3 regions of the Cohnella suwonensis genome follow, and region 2 is predicted to be linked to each of the others. Evidence: riboswitches for the same ligand, from Rfam matches in the RefSeq annotation. Region 2 holds a riboswitch; each other region holds the start of a gene.

Region 1 (7,168 bases), on a different contig from region 2:
GGCGCCCCGAGCATGTCGGCGGTTACGTCGTCAGGCGCGGACCTCTCGTGCCCGCCCAATCGGTAGGCCGCGGCTTCGGACCGATCGGCGACTACAGCGTCGCCGCCGTCGTCAACGCGGTTAGCCCGAAGCCGTATTGGACGCTGCAGTCCACCTCGTTATACGGCGTCATGGGCATGGCGCGGGCCATCGCGGACGCGATCTGCGACGGCTTCGGGCACGAACGGCAATCCCAATCCGGAGAAGAGGAAGTGTAATCAGATGAAAACGATCGAATTGGCAACAGGGATGACGGCGGCTTACAGGGAAGCGGGAGAGGGAGAACCGATTATCCTGCTTCACGGGTATTGCGGCAGCGGCGAATATTGGAACGGCGTCATTGGCCCGATCTCCGCTTACGGCCGCGTCATCGCTCCGGATTTCCGCGGGCATGGCGGTTCTTCCGCCGGAGAAGGTACATACGGAATGGAGATGCTCGCTGACGACGTCGCCGCGTTGATGGACGCGTTAAAGCTCGAGCGGGCGCATCTGTTCGGCCATTCGCTTGGCGGATACGTCGCCCTCGCGTTCGCGGAACGGCATCCGGAGAGGCTGCTGTCTTTCTCCCTCGTTCATTCTACCGCTTATCCCGATGCGGATGCCGCGAAGGCGAATCGGCTGAAAGCGGCCGAGACGATCGCCGCGGAAGGCGTTCGTCCTTTCGTGGAAGGGCTCGTGCCGAAGCTGTTCGCGCCCGGACATCGCGATTCGCGATCCGCGCAGCTGCTCGAAGCGATCGAGATCGGATACGGCACGTCGGCCGAAGGGGCGATCGGTTGCGCGCTGGGCATGCGCGAGCGTCCCGACCGCGTCCTGACGCTGGCCGAAACCCAGGTACCCGTATTGTTGCTGGCGGGGGAGCTGGATGAAGTCATTCCGGCGGAAAGAAGGTTTCCGGCAGCTGGCGACCGGATTTCGGCCGTCACGCTGGCGGGGGTCGGCCATATGGGCATGAAGGAAGCGCCGGAGCGCTTCTCCGAAGAGATCGTCGCGTTCTTGGAACGGGTTCGGGGGACGGCGAGTGTTTGAGAGAGACTATTTGATCCGGTTGCTCGCGCAGGCGGGCGCCGTGCTCGGCAAAGCCGCCGGGTTGAAGGACCTCGGAAAACCGCAGGAAGCGTTGCAGACGATCGACGAGTTTATGAGCCGCGAGCTTCGTCTTCGCTCGAGGCTCGCGATGGGACTTACGGACGAGGATTTGCTCTCGATGCTATCGCTGACCGGAAGCCCGAACGCGGAGTCCGTGGCGATCGTGGCTTCTTGTCTGAAGCAAGAAGCGGAACTTTACGCCTCCCTCGGGGAGGAGGACGAGAGCGTTCCGAGATTCGAAAAGTCGCTCCGCCTGACGTTGCACGCGCTCCGCAACGAACTCGAGGCCGAAGGCTGGGACGCCCGCAAACGGGCGGAAGAGCTGATCGCCTCGCTCGATCCGTACGAGACGGAAGCCGATACGAAGAAGGCGTTATGGGGCTGGCACGAGGAAGAGGGCCGATTCGCGGACGCGGAGAACCTGCTGTTCGAGCTGGGCGAAGCCGGCGCGCTCTCCGCGGAGGAAGGACAAGCTTTCTATACGCGGTTATCCGGCATGGAAGACGCGGCGTTAGATGCAGGAGGGCTTCCGCGCGACGAGATGGAAGAGGGGCGCAGGCAGTGGGGCGCTCTAACGAAGGAGAATGAAGCATGAACGGTAACGGACAAGCGGAAGCTTGGCTGGCGTTATTGGATGAAGCGTCCGCGGAAGGCAATCTCGTCCAGGCGACTTTCAGTTCGCCGAGAATCAAGAGCGAGGACGCGGACAAGAAACTAACGGTAAGGCCGGTCAAGCTGAAGAGCGGACTGTTCTACCAATTCGAGCGTCTGCGCGGGAACAAAGCTTACCACGAGAACGTAGTCTCCGACCTACTGGCGGAGAAGCTCGGCGAAGCAATGGGCCAGTACAAGCAGGCGTTGTTCAAATTGCAGGGCGCCGACGTTCAGGTGATGGCGAACAAGAAAGGCGTCTTGACCGTCGTCGGCCGCAAATCCGCGGAGCGTCGGGAATCGGCTCCGCAATCGCATAACAGAAGCAAGTCGTACGTGCTTCCGGAAGATGAACCGGTTCCCTTTCTCCATGCTCTCGGCGTCATGACGGCAGAAGGAAAGGTCGTGAAAGCCAAGTACGATAAGTTCAGGCAAATCAACCGATTCCTCGAGATGGTAGCGGACGTCGTCGGCGACCTCCCGAGAGGAAGAAAGCTCACGATCGTCGACTTCGGCTGCGGCAAATCGTATTTGACGTTCGCGCTCTATCATTTGCTGGCGATCAAGGAGAAGTTGCCCGTTCGCATCGTCGGACTCGATCTGAAAAAAGACGTGATCGAGCATTGCGCCAAGCTCGCGGAAGAGCTGAAGTGGGACGACTTGACGTTCTCCGTCGGGGACATCAACGACTACGAGGGCCATGCCTCGGTCGATATGGTCGTTACCCTTCATGCTTGCGACACCGCGACGGACGCGGCTTTGCTGAAAGCGATCGGATGGGGAGCGAGCGTCATTCTGTCGGTGCCGTGCTGCCAGCACGAGTTGTTCCGCCAAATCTCGCAGCCGGCGTTGAAGCCGCTTCTGAAGCACGGCATTCTGAAGGAACGCTTCTCCGCGCTCGTGACGGACGCGGCCAGGGCGAATTTGCTCGAGCTTGCCGGTTACCGGACGCAGATGCTAGAGTTCATCGATCTGGAGCATACGCCCAAAAACTTGCTCATTCGGGCCGTCAAGGGCGGCAAAGCGGATCAGGAAGAGTTGCGAAAAGAATACGAAACATTTAGGGATCTATTGGGGATTTCCCCTTATATGGAAATTAATCTCACATCGTTGATCCGTAAGTCGTAGGCAATCAGGGACAAAAGTCCTTAAATCTAGCTAAAAACTGAAAATAAGTGACAGATTGTCCAAGAGGAGATGTTGTCGATAAAAGAAATGATATGGTAAAATCAAACAAGCTTATCCTTTTTCTTACCATAGCCCTTTTGCGAAAAGGTGAACTTATTGGGACTCTTCCAGTCGATCGACTTTATTTTGTTCATCCTGCTATTCGCGCTGTTCGTATGCGTAATCGCCGTTAATCGAATTACGCAGACGCACAAAGTCTATTTAGCGTTCCATTTCATTATGATGTTATGGCCGCTAGGGCTGTTCGCGACGAAAATTACGGATGACCCCGCCATCCAGCACGCGTTCATCAACATGTCCTATTTCGGCATGGGCATGCTGGGGCCTGGCTGGCTCATCTTCGTATTCTTCCTGACCGGACGGGCGGAAAGGCTGAAAGCCGGACGGCTGTTCGTCTCGATCTTGCCCGCTTTCGCTTGCGTAACCGCCGCTCTGACCAATCCGGGCAAGCTGTTCATGTCCCCGGTCGGCGGCTCCTTCCTGAGCCGGGAGTACGGGCCGCTGTTCTGGGTTCTCGTCCTTATCCAGTTCGCTTATTTCTTCTTGGCGCTCATGAACATGTTCCAAGCGCTCAAGACCGTCAATTCCGTTCATCAACGGAAGCAGCTCGCCCTTGCCCTGATCGGCATGTTCGTGCTGACGGGATTCGGACTGCTCGACGTCATCGTTAACGTGCTGCTGGCGCAATGGCTACCGGTCATACCGGGTTTTCTGGCGCTTGGCATCTTGCTATCCGACTTGTGCTTCGTCATCGCCATCTATCGCTTCGGCATGTTCGACATTTTGAGCATGGCCCAGCGGGATATTTTCGAACATATGACCACGGGAATCATCGTCGTGGACGATAACGATAAAATATTGGAAGTCAACAAAGGAACGTCCCCGTTCGTAAGGGCGTTCAAAGGCGAGACGTTCGAGATGGAGAAGTTTCTCGCCCCTCTTCAGGCGCAAGGCGAAGCGTACGAATTCCTCTATCGGTACATGAACCATCCGTACGAGAAAATGCAAATGGAGTTCTCGTTGCAGGAAAGCGCGGGAAGGCACGTATCGATCCAGATTTCCCCGGTATTGGACGACCGGAAATCGTTTCTGGGCCGCATCATCACGTTCCATGACGTCACGGAGTTGCGCAAGCTCGTCGTGGAGATGAACCGGAAGAACGAAGCGCTTCACGAACGCAATCTGGAGCTGATCACGATCCAGGAAGAACTGTTCAGGGTCAACCAGAAGCTGGAGCAGATGGCGATCACGGACGGCTTGACCGGCTGCTTCAACCGCAGGTACCTGATGCAACAGCTGGAACACGAAGTGCTGCTGAACATGAGATATCAAATTCCGTTCTCCATCTTCCTGTTCGACATCGACTTCTTCAAGCAGATCAACGACAAATACGGCCACCTCGTCGGTGACGAGGTCATCCGGAGCACGGCGGACGTCGTCAGGACGAAGCTGCGCCGCACCGATATTCTGGCGCGTTACGGCGGCGAGGAATTCACCGTGTATTTGCCACACACGAACCGCGAGCAAGCCGAGCTGTTGGCGGAGAGAATCATGCTCGCGGTCGGGGACAACCGGGTAGAGGCCGGCAACGAGCTCGTGAGCGTCACGATCAGCATGGGCGTGCTTGCGGAGTCGAGCGCGGATCTGCGATTCGACGATCCGAAGGAATACTTGCGAGATGTGTTTTCGAAAGCGGATTCGGCGTTGTACAAGGCAAAGAACGGCGGAAGAAACCGCGTCGTTCTAACGAATTGACGGCTTCGCCGCAACGGGCGAACGCCCCAAAACAGTGACGATAAATGGCGAAGTATGGTATAATCTTCGCAAACGCGCACTACTCGATAAATGGCAAACTTGCTGAAAGGCAAGGACGCAAAGCCACAGGGTCTAATGTTCTCGCGAACGATGACAGCCTGGCTGCCGAAAGTCCGAACGCGGATGGAGAAGGCGATCAGGCTGCTTCCTCAGGGGAGCCGCCTTTTTTTGTGCGAAACGCGATCGAAGGAAAGGGGTTTGGCGGATATGACGCAAGCCGGCGAAAAAGGAACGATGACCGAATTGGAAAAGGATTTGCTCCCGCTGAACGTCCTGCTTCATTGCAGAACCGTCGTCGAAAGCAAAAATTTCGTCACGACCGGAGTCATGACCCACTTGGAAGGCGAACTGTTCGAGATCGAATTACACGAATTCGAACAATTCGAGCTTGGGGAAACGGTGAAGCTGACGGTATACTCTCCTGCCGGCATTCAATCGATGCCATCGGTCGTCTTCGCGAAATACGAAGGCGCGATCGCGCTGCTGCAGCCGCCGGACGTGCAGAAGCGATTCAAAGAACGGCGCGAGCATCCCCGAGTGGAAATCAGCGGCAACGCGCAAATCGTGAAAGTGTTGAAGGCTTCAGGGGACGAGGCGATACCCGAACCGTTCGCGGAGCTGACGATTCACGACATCAGCATTACGGGCATCAGCTTCTCGGGTCCGGACGCGCCGCACTTCGCGACGAATTCCCGTCTGAAAGCGAAAGTCGAGATCGGCTTCGGATTCAATTGCGAGCTTGAAATCATGCGCCGCGAACGTCATGAAGAAAACCGGATGCACTGCGGAGCGAAGATGCAAGTGCTGGAGCCGGAGATGCTGCGGCCGTTGCGCGCGCTCATTCTTCGCCAGCAAGTCGAGAAGAACGCTCAAGCGCGGAGAGAACTCGGCAAGAAACGGACGTTCAACGGTTGATCGCTCCGATGACGTTCATGATACAATGGACGGCAACGGGGGAACGCGTAAATGGCAATAAAGAGCGTAATAAGCAAAGCGCCGGCGATCGTCGCTGCTTTCATGGCGGCCGCGCTGGGGTGGTCCGCATACCGGTACGGCATGTTTTTCTCGGCGGATTTCTACCGGATGGAAATCGCGATAAGTGCCGCCGCGACTCTATACGCGATTTGGCTTGCGAAGACGGCGAACGAGAAAGACGGAGGAAGCGCTTGGCGCGCTTGGCTTCCTTTCGGGTTGGCCGTCTTGTTCGCCTTGGAACTGGCTCTAGGTCCCGCGTCCGTCCTGGGGACGGAGGATGCCGCGCTTCGTTGGTTTGCTTACGGGTGCTGGACGCTGCTTGTGTCGGGAATCGTTCGCGCGGGCCGATCCGGCAAGGAAGCCGTCCAGCTGGCCATTCAGGCGACGGGGGCATGGCTTCTCGCCGGCGGGTGGGCCGGATGGTACGGAGGAATAACGTTTACCGATATCGTGCTGCGGTTCGACGACGCGGAGTTGTCGGCGACGGGAGCGAGGCTCGCGGGGTTTCTTCAATATCCGAACGCTTACGGCGCCGTGATGGCGGCGTTCTTGCTCATGCAGTTACAGTGTTGGGCTAGCGGGGGGAGGCTTCGCCGACTGGCGGCGGCGACGGCCGTACCTTACGGCGGAGCGCTGCTGCTAACGGAATCCAGGGGCGCGGTGGCGGCGTTCGCCATCGGCGCCGTTCTGGCATGGTTGCTACAGCCCGGGAAGGAAGGCAAAGCTCGCCTCTTGGCGGCCGGAGGCATCGCGGCGGCGGGAGCCGGCATCGCGACTCGCTTATCCTGGCAATGGATGAACGCGGCCGGAGAAGACGGACAATCCGCGCTTCGTTCGGCGGGGGAGAGCGCCGCGCCGTGGCTAGCGATCGTCTGCGCGATCGCGGGAGCGGCGGCGCTGCTTGCGTTGGACAAGCGCGGCGCGGTCCGTCTTCCATGGGCTTGGCTTGCCGCTTGCGCGGGACTCGCGGTCGCCGGATGGATTTCATTCGCCGGCGCGGGCGATAGAATCTCCGGGCATTACGGCACGGTCTCGTCCCGTAAGCTGTTCTACGAAGATGGCTGGCGCATGTTCCTCGACCGTCCGATTCTAGGCAACGGGGGAGGCAGCTGGCGGGCGATGTTCGGCTTGTACCAAGGACAGCCCTACGTCGGAGGGGAAGTGCATAGCGGTTATTTGGATCTCTTGCTCGACGTCGGGCTGATCGGATTCGCTTGGCTGGCGTTTATGCTCGGCGCGTATTTGCTGGACGTCTGGCGATTCAATAGGACCGCGCTCGCGCCGGCGGTCGTGCTGCTCGTCCACGCGGCGACGGATTTCGATTGGTCGTACGCGTTCGTCTGGCTGCTGCTGCTGTCTTGGTTTATCCTGCACGGAGCGCCGGCCGGCGAGACGGCCGGGAGGAGCGAGG
Region 2 (7,168 bases):
GCTTGTCGTACGTATATTGCTGACTCTGAAGAATCTCGTTGCCTTCATACCACGCGTCGTCCTCACCCGTCTTCAGCAACGCCCCGTTCCATTGCGGAATCGGCCCGCCTACGGAGGCATCCGTCACTTGTCCATTGCCGTCGTAGACGTAGCGCATCCATGACCCGTTCGGGCGTTTCTCTTCGACGAGGCGTCTGGCGCTGTCGTACCGGCTCTCGGTCACCGCGATTTTCTCCGTCATGTCGCCGGAAGTCGCCGTTACATTACCCGGGAACACCGACTTGACGAACTGCTTCTGCTGAACGACCCGATCCCACGCGTCGTAGACGTATTCGACCCGTCCGCCGTCCGCGGCGATGACCGCCTTCTGCCGTCCCGTTGCATCGTATTCGATTGTTGTCGTCAAGTTGTCCGGCGACACGACTGTCTTAACCGGTTGCCCGGCTTTGTTGAACCATGTCTCGGTCGTCTCGCCCCGCGAGTCGGTACGCTTTACGACAAGCCCGCGGCTGTCGTACTCGAATGTTTCCTCCCGCTGGCCTGCCGTACCTTCCTCGAGAGGCACCATCACCTGCGACAAAACATTCCCTGCGCCGTCTACTTTATATGTCGTCTTCGTTAACCCATCCGATTGCTCGATCAGGTTCCCGCCATCGTCGTATTGATAGTTTTGAACGATCGATTGAGTTGCATCGTTCTTGTCCGTCTGAGTGGCCTTCGTCGTTCGACCCCAAGCGTCATACTCGAAGTCTTCGACCAGGCCCGTCGGACTTTCGCGGTGCTTCAAATTACCGATGCCATCAAACGTTTGCGTCACCACCGTTTTGTCCGCTGTGCCGGCATCCGTCGTGATGGTCCGCTGGTTGCCGTTCTGATCGTTCACGTACGTATTGCGGGAGCCGTCCGAAGTGACGAAACCGTTCACGTCATACGTATAGGTGAAAACGTTGCCTTCGGCATCGGTGCGTTTGGAAAGCTGCCCCAAGCTGTCGTACTCTTCAACCGTTACGATTTGCGCATCGTCATTCACTCCGGCCGGGTCGACCGCCTGCTGCGTCGTCGTGCGCTTCAGGATTTTGCGGAAGGCTTTCTCCAGATCGTACTTCACGTCATAGTCGAGCGGCCCCGTCTCTTCGATCAGGTCTTGGTCCTCGTCGTAAACGTAATGCATGATGCGCCCGGACGGGCTCTGCTCCGCGATCACGTTGTCGGCGTCGTTGTAGCGGTATCTTGTGGTACGGTTCAGCGGATCCGTCATGCGGATCAGATTGTTCCCGCTGTAGGCGTACGTCGTGGTCGCCTGCTGCGGTCCATCCGCGGTCTGCACCGTTTCCGTCATCTCCGTCGGATGCATAGCGGCATCCCAAGACAACTTATAGCTACGTCCCGGCTGACCGACCGTCGCAGTGTTCGAATCGTAGTCGGCGCTCAGGAATTCTTCCGTATTGTCTTGGGTGCGCGTCAAGCTCATGCGGGTGACGCGGTTCTGATGGTCATACGACCAGACGGTCGTGACGGATTTCGGCGTTTCTCCCTCGATTGCAGGATCGTTCGTACCATTATCGATGACTTTGACGATCCGGTGCAGCAGTTTGTCGTAGACGAAACGGGTCATTTTACCGAGTTCGGGTTGTGCCGGAACGGGCGAAGGCGCACGGTAACCGATCATCATGCCGTCTTGGTCGTAGAGAAAGAAAAATTTGCGTTTGTTGCCGCCGACCTCATTGCCGAGCCCATCGACGTCCGCAATGACAGTGGATTTGAGGTCACCTGTATCCGGCGCGTAGTTAAAGTAAGCGATCGCGCCCTGTTTGTGATCCCATACTTCCGTAATGCGATTATCCGTTCCGTACGGGGTCGAAACTTCATCCCACCGGAAAGAGAGCTGCGTCGTATAGCGATCCTGAATCAGCCAGAAGCGGCCGTCGTTATGGAAACGGTAGCGCAGTTGATTCGGCCACTCCAGAATGAAGGCATCTCTATCGTCCGAGCTGGAATCTGGGTCGAACCTCAAGTTCGGATAATGCTGCTGCTGCCCGTTGGCATAGGTAACGTAATCTTTATCGCCGACCTTCTTAAACCAATACAACGTCCCGTCGAACCCTTGCCATGTGATGTTGTCGTCATCCCATTTGGTTAGGCGAGAGTCCAGGCTGAAGCTCCAACCGTACCCGAGCTTCCCATTGATCCGGTTCTGGTGGTTGTACGTCAAATAAAAGTTCAAATCGGTGCCCGCCTGCTGCTGCATGAACCCGTCGAACTTCTCGGTTCCATTACCGGTGGCGAGGTTGATGCGCACGTCCTGCCCGGAGACGACACCGTCCGCGTGCGGCACGTTGTCCGCGTCGCCTGTGCCCGAGACGTACGGGTACGCTGGCAGCGTGACGGACGTAACATGGTTCGCTGCGTCCGTTGCGGTAATCGTCAGCGTCTCCCCGTCGCTTGGCTGGAAGGAAACCGCGTCGCGCAGCGGTTGTTTGCTAGTCCAGGTTTTCGAAACGTTAGCTGCACCCGAAACAGTCAGCTTGGACAACCCGCCGACGAAATCGTGCGCTTCCACGGCAAGACGGCCTCCGCCGAGCGGATGGATGCCGACGATGTCCGGCGCGGTCCGGTCGAGCACGACCAATTGCTTCTCCGAATCGTAGCTCGGAGCGGTCAGCTGCGTCTCCGTCGGATCGTCGCCAGGTTTGGCCGGCGGCTTCACGAACGTAACTTCCGGTGCATCCGCCGATAGCTCCCAGAAATAATAGCCATCTGGGAGAGCTTTCCCTGTATCGTCAACCGCTTTCCATACATATGTATTCGTACCGTTGACGTCAACCCGATCGTTGACCAACGTATAGGTCTTCTTCTGAGCCACGTCTTCCAGCTTCACTTTGACCGTGTAGCCCGAAGGCGGAGCTCCCTGCGGGTCACCGTATTGGGCTTTCTGGGCGGCAATCCACTTCTGAAGCGTGTCGTTCCACGAGAACGTCATTTTCTCGTCCTCGTCCGTCAAATAAGCCGGCGTGTCGGCTGCCTTCAAGTTCGGTCCGCCTGAACCTGAGCGTATCGGTCCGACGTCCGGATGCGCTTCGAGCACCTTGTCGCCGGTAAACGTGTAATATTGGGGCGTTTCCGTTATGTCAGGCCCGTCGACCCAAGCTTCGCCGCCCGAGCCTGCGGTCAAGTCGGCAAACGCGTCGCCCAGCCTGTTCGCCGCGTCCGCCCATACGGCGGCCGGAGCCAATCCAAACAGCAAAGATACGATGATTGCCAAAGCTAAACTGCGGACACTGCGCCTACTTTTCCTCATTCTCTTACACACCTCTACCTTTTGATATTCGAAAAAAGAAAAAAGCCGCTACGCCTAAGCGTGCGGCAACGTAAATGATCGATGCGGCTGCAACTTCGGCGGTCTGGCGATCCAACGTGGGACCCATGACTTTGCGCCCCCACCTTGCGGTGGGTTTGCCTTTATCGGTGTTTCTTATGTTCCTGATTATACCAGAAATGTGCGACTTGGGAATCGTATTTTGCAAATTATTGTAGAATCGTGCCATTTATTCGGGATGAACGTCCTGTGCTCATGGTCGCAAAACAGATCGCTAGTGGCGGTGACGAACGTGCGTGTAATGGATCGATTATAACTAGTCGGCAACGGCGTCACCCTGTAATGTGCCCGCGCATCGTCACTTCGCTTCGGGTGATTCTCGCTTGAATAAAGCGCATCAGCTAGTGATCTGGGGGAACGCTATTTCGGCGAATCGCGCAAACGTCCGTCCCTCGTCAGATAAGTTGATGTCATCGCTTTATCAGCAGGCCGGCCGACAGCGTCGCCGCGCAAAAAAGACCCGAGCCCCGCATCCGTTCGATGCGTCCAATAGCCCGGGTCTTGCGAGTGCGCGCGATACTTCCGCAAAGCTTCTTCAGCGTCCGGAGGGCGCCGAGGACTTCTTCCCGCAGCCGTCAGGCCGCGTTACTGCTCCATTTGCTTCGCGAGGAACCCCGCGGCCGTCTCGACCATCTTGCTCTCCATCTCGCCCATGGTCACTTGATCGTCCTTGCTGAGGAGGACGACGGTGCCGATCGGGTCGCCGCCGGCGACGATCGGGGCGACGACGAAGGCGCCGATCGTCTCGTTCCCGTCCTTCAGCACCTCGTAATTGCCCGTGCCGGACTCCAGCACGATTTTGCGATTCTCCATGCAGTTCTCCAAGACGTTCCCGATCGCCTTGTCGAGGTACTCCTTCTTCGAAGCGCCGGCCACGGCGATGAAGGTGTCTCGATCGGATATCATGGCGATATGCCCCGTGCTCTCGGAAAGGGATTCCGCGTACTCCTTGGCGAAATCGCCCAATTCCCCGATCGGGGAATACTTTTTGAGGATGACTTCGCCATCGCGGTCCACGAAAATTTCTAACGGATCGCCCTCCCGGATCCGGAGCGTGCGACGAATTTCCTTTGGAATAACGACCCTGCCTAGGTCATCGATACGGCGTACAATCCCGGTTGCTTTCATGCTCGTGTTGCCCCACTTTCATTGGTGTATTCGCACAGCGGCCGCCGGCTTCGAATGACTTGCCGGCCTTTATGACGAACGTTAGTACAATCGGAAAAAGGTGACATTGAACCGTAGATGTAGTATTCAACCTCTCCCATTTTCTTATGCGCTCGCCCACCGCTGGAGAAAACGCCCAATTGCAACCGCTTTACCCCGCGTCGCGCTTTAGGAAGGCGGCATCCCCTTCGTCTGGCGCGGCTTGCTCTCCGCTGCTTCCGCGCCCCCGCCCATGCGGACGAGCTTCCAGATCAGCTGCGCCGCTTCCTTCACCGAACGGGGACGGTAGCCCTCCGCGCCGCTCAGCATCCGGAAAGGGCGCGCCAACCGAGGCAGATGCAGCGACGCCTGCTCGATCAGCGCGTCGTCGAAGAGCAGCTCCGTCGTCCCGCTCGCGAGCAGCTTGCCGTCCTTGAGGAGCAGAATCCGATCGGCCCATTCCGCCGCGAAGTCGACGTCGTGCGTGGCGATCAAGATCGTTAAGCCTTGACGCTGCATGTCTTCGAGCAGCGCCTGCAGCTCGTCCCGGCCTCTCGGGTCGAGGAACGACATCGGCTCGTCGAGAATGATGAAGTCCGGCCTCATCGCGAGCACGCCGGCGATGGCGACTCTGCGCTTCTGCCCGTAGCTGAGCTCGAACGGAGATCGGGTTCTCATCTCGCCCATCCCGACCTGGCGAAGCGCCGTCTCTACCCGCTCCTCGACCTCCGCCGCGGGCAGCCCCAGATTGCGCGGGCCGAACGCGACGTCTTCCTCCACGGTCGTCGAGAAGATCTGGTCGTCCGGGTCCTGGTACACGACGCCGACCCTTCTGCGAAGCCTTTCCCCGTTATGGCGGTCGACCTTCTCTCCGAACAGTCTCACTTCCCCTGCCTGGGACAATTCCAATCCGTTCAATAAGGAGATCAGCGTCGACTTTCCGGCTCCGTTCGGTCCCATCAGCGCCGCTTTCGAGCCGACCGGAATATCGAAGGAGATTCCGTTTAACGCTTTGATTTTGCCGTAGGCGAACCCGACTCCCCGCACTTCCGCCGCCATCGCGTTCTCGCCCATCGTCCTCTTCTCCTCTCCGTCTCTCGCGACCCGCGCATCGACCGAACTTCCCGCCGCGACGCCTGTCGTCTCGCCTGTCTCCAGCCCGCCTCTGGCGGACATCGCGATGTAGATCCGCTTGCTTCGCTCGTAGGCGCGCAGGAAGAGCACGCCTGCCAATTCGCCGAATCGCTTGTAAGCGCGCTTGCTCCACCACAGCCCCTTGAAGCTCATCCCCCGCGAACGCTGCGCCTTCATCATGCCGGCCGCTTCCTCCTTAAGCAGGAAGAAGTACCGGACGATGAGCAGCATCAGCTCCAGCAGGACCGCCGGTACGCCGACCGATCTCAGGCTCCGCAGCAGCACGAACAACGGCGTCACCGTCAGCAAATAGGTCAACAGCAAGTTCGCGCCGACGAGCTTGAGCAGCAGAACGGTCGTTTTCCGAAGGCCTTCGTCGGTCGCGACGTACCCCCATACCTCGAACGCCGCCGTCCCCTCGGTATGGAACGGGATAAAAATAGCCGCCCCCGCGCCGAAAGGCAGCAAGAGCAGCAGACGTCCGACGATCGTTCTGAAGGAGACGCCGCACCACAGCAGGAGAACGAGGAACGCTCCCGCCGCGATGCCGAGCGGAAGCGGCCGCCCTGCGATGACGACCAGCGCCAGTAGCGTCAGCACGACCCACAGCCGATGCTTCGGCTTGGCGATCAGAGGGCGAATATGTTCCGGTTCATGAAGCGTGATGATCGCCTTTCCCATCGCCCTTATCCTCCTCGTCCTTCGCAAGCCCTTTTAACAAATACAACGCGCCGAACAGCAGACCCGCGCCGACGATACCGGCGAGACCGCCCTTTACGAAGGGGGAGCTTACGCCGGGGAATTGATAGTCCGCAAGCCAAGCTTTCCGCTTCGGCTCCTTGGCCTCGTCGATGAACCCGTGATTGATCGCCACCCGCTCCAGCCCGTCCGGATGCGGAGAAGCGAAGTAAGAGATCGCGCCGGCGGCGATCAACGTGACCGCGGCGACGACGATCCACTTCTTGCGGTTGCTTGTCGCTTTCTCCTTCATCCCGCCGAAGCCTCCTTGCCCGCGGCCGCGTCCGGGGCGATATCGTCGAACGCGACCTTGCGTTCTCTCAAATAAGCGACGACGAGCGCCGTGATCAGCCCTTCTCCTAGCCCGATTAAGCTGTGCCAGCCGGCCATCGCCTTCAGCGCCACGCCGATCGGGAACGTATCCGACCACGCGAGCAGGAGCGATACGCCGCAAGCTGCGGCGACGATCGAGCACCACGCGCTGACGAAGCCGACGGCGCGGGAAGCCCGTTCCTTCAGCACGGCCGTTCCCAGCCGATAGACGCCGTATCCGACGTAGGAGCCGATGACTCCCGTGCACAGGATGTTGGCCCCGAGCACCGTTAATCCCCCGTCTTGGAAGATCAACGCCTGAATGATCAGCACGGCCGCCATGATGACGACGCCGACCGCGGGGCCGAACAGGATTGAGGCCATCGCCCCGCCCAGGAAATGGCCGGAGGTCGCGCCGGCGATCGGGAAGTTCAGCATCTGCGCCGCGAAGATAAACGCCCC
Region 3 (7,168 bases), on a different contig from region 2:
CGATTATGGCTGGGCGGAAGGGGAACGCCAACGTCTGCGGAACTTGCGCTACCGGCACGGAATGGAATTATGCCGCTACTGGTCCGAAAGCGACCGGGGCAAGGAAGCCGCGGACGCGTACGAGAAGCTGCTCACGGAATTCCCTTACGCGGAGGAAATCTATGAGGCGTTGATCGATCTTTACGATAGGGAAGGTTTCGGCTCTTTGGCCATGCGACATTACGAGGAACTGGAAAACATGCTGCGGACGGAATTCGGCGAAGAACCGTCCGAGGCGGCGTTACAACTGTACGAGCGGCTTCGCGCCAAATCATAATGATCGGATAATCGGCACGGATCAAACCTCTTTGGCCTTCGAGTCAAAGGGGTTCTTTCGCATGTTCGGCGAATCGGCGCGAACTTGGTCAGATTTTGTATAGTTGGCAAATGTATGCTGTATATTGCGAAGCTGTGGGCTTCAAATCGGCTCAAGCAAGGATGGAGGAATTTTTTACGATGAAAAAGATTGGATTTTTCGTATTGGCTTTATTGCTGATGTGGCAGAGCGTCAGCAGTCTAGGGAAAGTCAACGCCGCTCCCGTGTCCATTCCGGACAACCTGATTACGTCCGTAACGCTCACCGGGCTCGATGCTCACGGCAATCCTTTGCCGGCGGCGACTGCGCTCGAGCAAGGTTCGGACGTGAAGTTGGATTTCGCGTGGGAGTTGCCGAACACTCCTGATTATGAGGCAGGAAGTACGTTTACCTTTAAGCTTCCGGATGAATTCACTTTATTCAACGATATCGGCAAAGATCCGGCTTCGCCGGCTTATCTGATCTTCGGAGGCGATAACGTCGGCACGTTCACCGTGGATAAGGCCACGCACGATGTCGTCATGACGTTTAACGATTACATGGAATCCCACGACGACGTCTCGGGAACTTTGACCGTACGAACTCAGTTCGACGAGTCGAAATTCACGGGCGGCACGACGCAGGAAATCACTTTCCCCATCAAGAGCGGACCGTTCAAAGCGATGGTTCTCTTCAAACCGAAAGTGAACCAGACGATCGATAAGAAAGGCGAGCCCGATGCGAAAAAAAACCCGACAAAAATCTTGTGGACGGTAGACGTCAACAAGAAGCTGGAGACGGTATCCGGCGCGTTCGTGTCAGATACATTCCCGGCGGGGCTGGAAATCAACCCGGCGACCTTGAAAGTGTACGACGCGGAAGTCCAGTTGGACGGTTCCGTCGTACCGGGCAGCGTAACCGCCGCTACCTACAATCCCGGCATAGCCGCGGACAACAAAAGCTTTAACCTTACGTTCGGTAGCTCCATCAACAAGGCTTATCGTATCGTCTTCGAGACGTCAATTACGGACGAGTCGAAGACGAGCTTCACGAACGAAGCGACGTTCGGGGGTTCGGGGCTGACGGCAGCGAAATCGTCCGCTACCGTTGCTGTATCGTACGGCACCCCGCTCGACAAGCGTTCTTCCGGGTATAGCTCCACGACCCAGACGGTTACATGGGAAGTCGATTATAACTTCAACCAGAAGACGATAACTCAAGCGAACGCGAAGGTGACGGATAGCTTCGACGATATTCATATGCTCGTGCCTGGATCGGTACAGGTCCGCGAAGTCACGTTCGATGCTTCCGGCAATCCGGTCGTCGGCGCGGCGTTAACGGAAGGGATGGCTGACGATTATACTTTATCGGCCGTAACCAATGATGCCGTGACTCATAAAAACACATTCGATATCCAATTCAACGCAGCGATAAGTTCTGCTTACCGAATCTCTTACCAGACGAAAGCGGTCGATCCCGTCTATGCGGACGGCACGGTCCATAATTCGGTATCCTCCGGCGGCTTTAGCAAGAATACGAGCCGGAATTTCCAACAAGTCGTATTGACTAAGTCCAACAACAGTCCCGATTACGTAAACAAAACCGTTCAATGGCAGCTGCACTTCAACGGCAATGATTTCGGGATGACAAGCGCGAAAATCACGGATACGTTCACGGAAAGCGGCATCGAGCTCGATCCGGCTTCCGTCGTCGTCAAGAAGAAGAGCGGCGCTACGCTCGCCGATCCCGCGGATTACACGTTAACTCCTCTTGGCGGAGATTACAAGAAAGGTTTCGAGATCGTATTCGCCGGCAACGTAACCGAGCAAATCGACATTACCTACAAAACGAAATTCAACAATGATTGGCTGACGTCCGGTTCGAACTTCGACAATCACGCCCATGCGGCTTGGTTGGAGGGAGTAACGCCTCACGAAGCGAATATATCGAACTCGTTCGTGCCGAACGCGGCAACGAAAAACAACGGCTCTAAATCCGGTTCGTACAACGCGACCAGCAAGACGATTACATGGACGGTAGGCGTCAACTATAATCTGAAGACGCTCGCGAATGCCGAGATGGTCGACGTACTGGAAGTCGGGCAAACGCTCGTAAGCGGTTCGGTTAAAGTGTACGGCATGAACATCGCGACGGGAGGAGGCACGTCGATAGGTTCGTTAGTAGACCCTTCCGAATATACGGTCAATGTAACAGGGCAGACATTAAGCGTCGAATTCAACAACGCGATTTCCTCTCCTTACTTCATCACGTTCGAAACGAATCTCGATAATCAAATTATCGGAACGACGGCTACGAATACGGCGAAGGTGAAGGACGGGGCGACCGACGTATCGAAAGATTTGACGGCATCCGTCACGATTCCTCAAGGCGGCATCTACGTCTCGAAGGACGGCGCGCAGGACGGCGAACTCATCCATTGGAAAGTGTTCATCAACAAAGGACAATCGACCGTAAGCAGCGCGAAAATCACTGATACGCCGACGGACAACCAAGTGTTGATCGACGATTCCTTCAAGCTTTACGCGACGAATGTCGCGGCAGATGGCACGTTAACGAAGGGCGCCGTCGTTCCGGCTTCGGAATACGCGCTGACGATTAACAGGGCAGCCGACGGTACGCAATCGTTCGTCTTGAGCTTTAACAATACGATTCATACCGCATATTTGCTGGAATACGACTCTTTGATCGCCGCCCTTAACAACGAAAACGTCGGTAACGCGGTCGAGTTTTCGGGCAACGGCGTTTCCACCGGAACGAAACAGACGGATAAGAACGTCAAAGTCGGCGTTTCTTCGGGTTCGGGCACGGGAAGCGGCGTGATAGGATCGCTGACGGTCACGAAAGTGGACCAAGCGGATCATGCCATCGTTCTGCCCGGGGCCACTTTTAAGCTCGAAAGACAAGTCGGCGCGACGCGAATCTTGATTAACACGTTGACGACTGACGCCAGCGGCGAAATCTTGTTCGATAAGCTTTTGTCGGGGCAGTATTACTTGAAGGAAACGGCGGCGCCCGCAGGGTACCAACTCGATGCGGCGGAGCATGCCGTCACCATCGACTCGACTCACCAATTCGTCACCTTGTCGTTGGAAAATACGAGAAACCCTGTCGTCCCGCCAGTAGTACCGCCGGTAATCCCGCCAGTCGTGCCACCGGTAGTGCCGCCAGTGGTTCCGCCAGTGGTTCCGCCAGTCGAGCCTCCGGTTGAACCGCCGGTCGAACCGCCGGTCGAACCTCCGGTTGAACCGCCGGTCAAGCCGCCGGTAAAACCGCCGGTCACGGATACGAAGAAGACACCGGAAGACAAGCCGACGACGGGTAAAGTCGAAGTGCCGGACGGAGGGAAACCCGTCGTCAAGGAAAAGCCGAAGAACGGTACCGTCACGGTCGATCCGAAAGGCAAATGGACATACACGCCGAAGAAGGGCTTCACCGGCAAAGACAAATTCGTCATCGCAGTGAAAGACAAGGACGGCAACGAGCAAGACACGTTCGTCGATATCGACGTGGACAAAGTGCCGCGCGGCGGCATAGACGGAGAAGGCGGCAAAACGCTGCCGAAGACCGGTGAAGCAAGCCCACTGCCTTTGCAGCTGGCGGGTCTCGCCCTTGTCATCGCCGGCGTCGGGTTCCTCTGGAAACGGCGCAAGCTGTCCAAATAAACAAAAACTAGTCTATTTTTCGCGAATCTAGTATAATCAAAACAAAGAAAGCCGAACACGATAACGGCAAACCTGTCGAAAGGCAGCGACGCAATGCTACAGGGCCTTCCCGATTTTCGGATGGCAGCCAGCTACCGAAATTCCGGGCTTTTTTTGCTTCATCGCACCGAATCCCCGATAACGGCAAACCTGTCGAAAGACAGCGACGCAAAGCTATAGGGCCTTCCCGCCTGAGGATGGCAGCCAGTTACCGAAAGGAGTTTTACCGTTGAAGAAAATAATTCCCTTATTGCTGGCGATCGCGCTGGCATTCTCAGCAGCTCCGGCGGCGTTGGCGGCCGAATCGATCGATGCTGCTTGGTTGGACGCTTCCGCCGCGAACAAAGGTACGGTCGGCATTACGCTCGGTTCCGACACGGATAAGTTAACGAAAGCGAAAGTCTCGAAAGACGGGCGTTCTTACACGTATACTGTATCGAAAGCCGATGCCGAACATCCGGTATGGCTTCCGCTTCAAATGGGGAACGGAACGTATACCGTCACGCTTCTGGAGAACGTCAAAGGAAACCAATATAAAGTGCTCCGCACCCAAAAGGTCGACGTGAAGCTCGACAATGCGACCGTCCCTTTCTTGAACGCGGTGCAGAACGTGAACTGGAAAAACGCGGAAGATGCGGTCGGTAAGGCGACGAAGCTCGTGAAGGGCGCGAAGACGAACGAGCAAAAGGCGAAAGCGATTCACGCCTTCTTGATCGGCGCCATTAAGTACGACAACGAACTCGCGAAGAGCGTTACCTCGGAATATATTCCGGATATCGACGGAACGCTGGCCTCGGGCAAGGCGATCTGTTACGGTTACGCTTCCTTGTACGCCGCGATGCTTCGCAGCCAAGGGATCCCGGCGAAGCTGGTCATGGGTACGACGAGTTACGTCAAAGGCTATCATGCGTGGAACGAAGTGTACTTGAACGGAAAATGGGTCGTCGTCGACGCTACGGTGGACGCAGGGCTGAAAAAAGCGGGCAAGCCGTTCAGTTTCGCGAAATCGGCTAAAGAGTACGCGGCCGAGAAAGTGTATTGAGAGGATAACGGAAAAAGCCGGACGCGAAGTACTCGCGTCCGGCTTTTTGCTCTTTCCGTCCTATCTTGCTAGCTAACCAGCTTCGCTTGCACGATCAGCCTGTGCGTCGGATTGACGAGCGGGTCGCACGTGATCAGCGTAAGCATCGCGAGATCCCCTTCGTTCTCCAGCACCGAGAGGTCGGTCGGCTCGACGACTTTGATACGGAATACGTCATATTCGTACGAACGGTCTCCGGCATCGATCCGAATGCGGTCGCCGACCTTGACTTCGTTCAAGCGGTTAAACAGCCGACCCTTCGTTCTCGCGCGATGGGCGGCGATCGCAGCGTTGCCCGGTTGGCCGATGGCGGCCGTCTCGGTCATATGGGCGGAGGCGTATTTCATGTTCGCCTTGGTGGCCCCTTCCAATATCGGCAGCTCGACGTCGATGCCCTCGATGGTCAGAACGCCGAGGGCGCCTTCCGTTTGTTTGTCTATGGCCGGGGGCGGCGACGGCACGGTCTCGTCCTCCGGCGGTTGCTGGCCGAGCAAGCCGGAAAGCCGCTCGTATTCGACGGCAAGCGGAGTAACCGGGGCACCTGCCGTCGATGTCGGACGTTCCAGCTTCCGAAGCAATTCATTTTGACGGTGGTCGTCGTACTTTTCCCGTAGATAAGGGTAAGAGAGCAGCGCGAGGCCGAGCAAGATGAGGGCATAGGGTGCTTTGCGCAGGATGGGATTTCCTCCGTTCGGGTTCGTTCGCCCCATTATACCCGTGCCGACTCGACAATTTCTATACCGGAGTTACACGGTCTCTGCGGCGGCTCGTCCGTCGGTTTCTTCCTTCTCTTTGGAACGCATCAGGTATCCGTCCTTCAGCGTTAACTTGCGATGGGCGACAGAAGCGACTTGTTCGTCGTGGGTAATGATGACGAACGTCATGCCGCGCTCTTTATTTAATCCGCGAATCGTATCGAGAAGCTGCCGTTCGTTGTCGCTGTCCAAGCTACCGGTCGGTTCGTCCACCAGCACGATGGGCGGGTTCAGCATGAGCGATCTCGCCACGGAGACGCGCTGCTGCTGTCCGCCGGACAGCTCGCCCGGGTAATGGTCCGCGAATTCGGCGATGCCGACTTGCTCCAACAGCTCCATGACGCGCGCTCCGCGCTTGGAGGCGGGCGTTCCGCGAAGGACGAGCGGAAGCTCCGCGTTCTCGTAGGCGGTCATGCCGGGGGGGGGGGGGACGGGCTATTCAGCAATCTCTCAGCGCATACTTAGCCTAAATTAAGCTTCGTCTCATCCGCGGTTCAGATTTCCGGTCCATAATGAGCGCGTAAGACCAATTCCTGCCAAGGAGGCAAACGAAGATGAAAAACAAGGCGAAAACTTTAGGCATAACGGCAGTACTGGCGCTGATGATCCCGATGTCCGCGTATGCGGCAACGATCACGGGCAACTCGGATCCTTCATCCGCGAGCAAAAGCGAAGCGGCGCAGACGCAAAATGGCGCAGCGGGTTGGGTGAAAGGAGGTTTCGGCCGGGGAGGCCAAGCGGTCGGGCAAGAAGTGCTCGACTTGCTGAAGCTGGATAAGGCGGCATACGAGGAGAAGGCAAAGGCGGGAGCGACGCTGGCGGAAATCGCCGAGCAGCAGGGAGTGACGAGGGAGCAATTGAAGGCGGCATTGACCGCGGCGTTCGATAAGCGCCAAGCGGAGCAGAAGAAGGAGTACGCCGACAACTTGGACAAGCTGATCGACGGCCAACTGCCCGCCGGGATGGATGGCAGGCACGGAGGCGGCAAATTCGGAGCGGCTCCGGATTTAACGTCGGCCGGACAACTGCTCGGATTGACTGTCGACGAGCTGAAGACGCAACTGGAGTCGGGCAAGTCGCTAGCTGATCTGGCCGCTTCCAAAGGCGTGGAAACGCAGAAGCTGATCGACGCGCAAGTGACGGCGATCAAGGCTTCCGTCCAGCAAAAGGTGACGGACGGCAAGTTGACGCAAGCGCAGGCGGACGAGCGGCTGAAGGACGTAGTAGCGATCGCCGAGAAAATCGTAAACGGCAAAGGCTTCGGCGAAGGCCGCCG

The links. A riboswitch is a leader RNA that binds a small molecule or an ion and turns the genes downstream of it on or off. The one in region 2 is predicted to bind cyclic di-GMP.
Region 1: linked by a shared signal. The riboswitch ahead of ACFPPD_RS07795 (PilZ domain-containing protein) and the one ahead of ACFPPD_RS17135 (RHS repeat-associated core domain-containing protein) in region 2 are both predicted to bind cyclic di-GMP.
Region 3: linked by a shared signal. The riboswitch ahead of ACFPPD_RS07085 (transglutaminase-like domain-containing protein) and the one ahead of ACFPPD_RS17135 (RHS repeat-associated core domain-containing protein) in region 2 are both predicted to bind cyclic di-GMP.

Annotation. Positions count from the first base shown of each region.
Region 1 covers NZ_JBHSMH010000017.1:25,283-32,450, reverse strand. Annotated here, with positions in the region: gene yyaC (spore protease YyaC) at 1-257, shown strand, start outside; gene ACFPPD_RS07815 (alpha/beta fold hydrolase) at 262-1,068, shown strand; gene ACFPPD_RS07810 (DUF6483 family protein) at 1,061-1,723, shown strand; gene ACFPPD_RS07805 (class I SAM-dependent methyltransferase) at 1,720-2,907, shown strand; gene ACFPPD_RS07800 (histidine kinase N-terminal 7TM domain-containing diguanylate cyclase) at 3,064-4,722, shown strand; cyclic di-GMP riboswitch class I at 4,805-4,892, shown strand; gene ACFPPD_RS07795 (PilZ domain-containing protein) at 4,990-5,697, shown strand; gene ACFPPD_RS07790 (O-antigen ligase family protein) at 5,749-7,168, shown strand, end outside.
Region 2 covers NZ_JBHSMH010000062.1:40,685-47,852, reverse strand. Annotated here, with positions in the region: gene ACFPPD_RS17135 (RHS repeat-associated core domain-containing protein) at 1-3,262, opposite strand, end outside; cyclic di-GMP riboswitch class I at 3,393-3,468, opposite strand; gene spoVT (stage V sporulation protein T) at 3,962-4,504, opposite strand; gene cbiQ (cobalt ECF transporter T component CbiQ) at 4,712-6,337, opposite strand; gene ACFPPD_RS17120 (PDGLE domain-containing protein) at 6,309-6,647, opposite strand; gene ACFPPD_RS17115 (energy-coupling factor ABC transporter permease) at 6,644-7,168, opposite strand, start outside.
Region 3 covers NZ_JBHSMH010000014.1:215-7,382, reverse strand. Annotated here, with positions in the region: gene ACFPPD_RS07095 (response regulator) at 1-316, shown strand, start outside; gene ACFPPD_RS07090 (collagen binding domain-containing protein) at 496-4,017, shown strand; cyclic di-GMP riboswitch class I at 4,073-4,156, shown strand; cyclic di-GMP riboswitch class I at 4,190-4,272, shown strand; gene ACFPPD_RS07085 (transglutaminase-like domain-containing protein) at 4,286-5,098, shown strand; gene ACFPPD_RS07080 (class D sortase) at 5,167-5,847, opposite strand; gene ACFPPD_RS07075 (ABC transporter ATP-binding protein) at 5,884-6,306, opposite strand; gene ACFPPD_RS07070 (hypothetical protein) at 6,447-7,168, shown strand, end outside.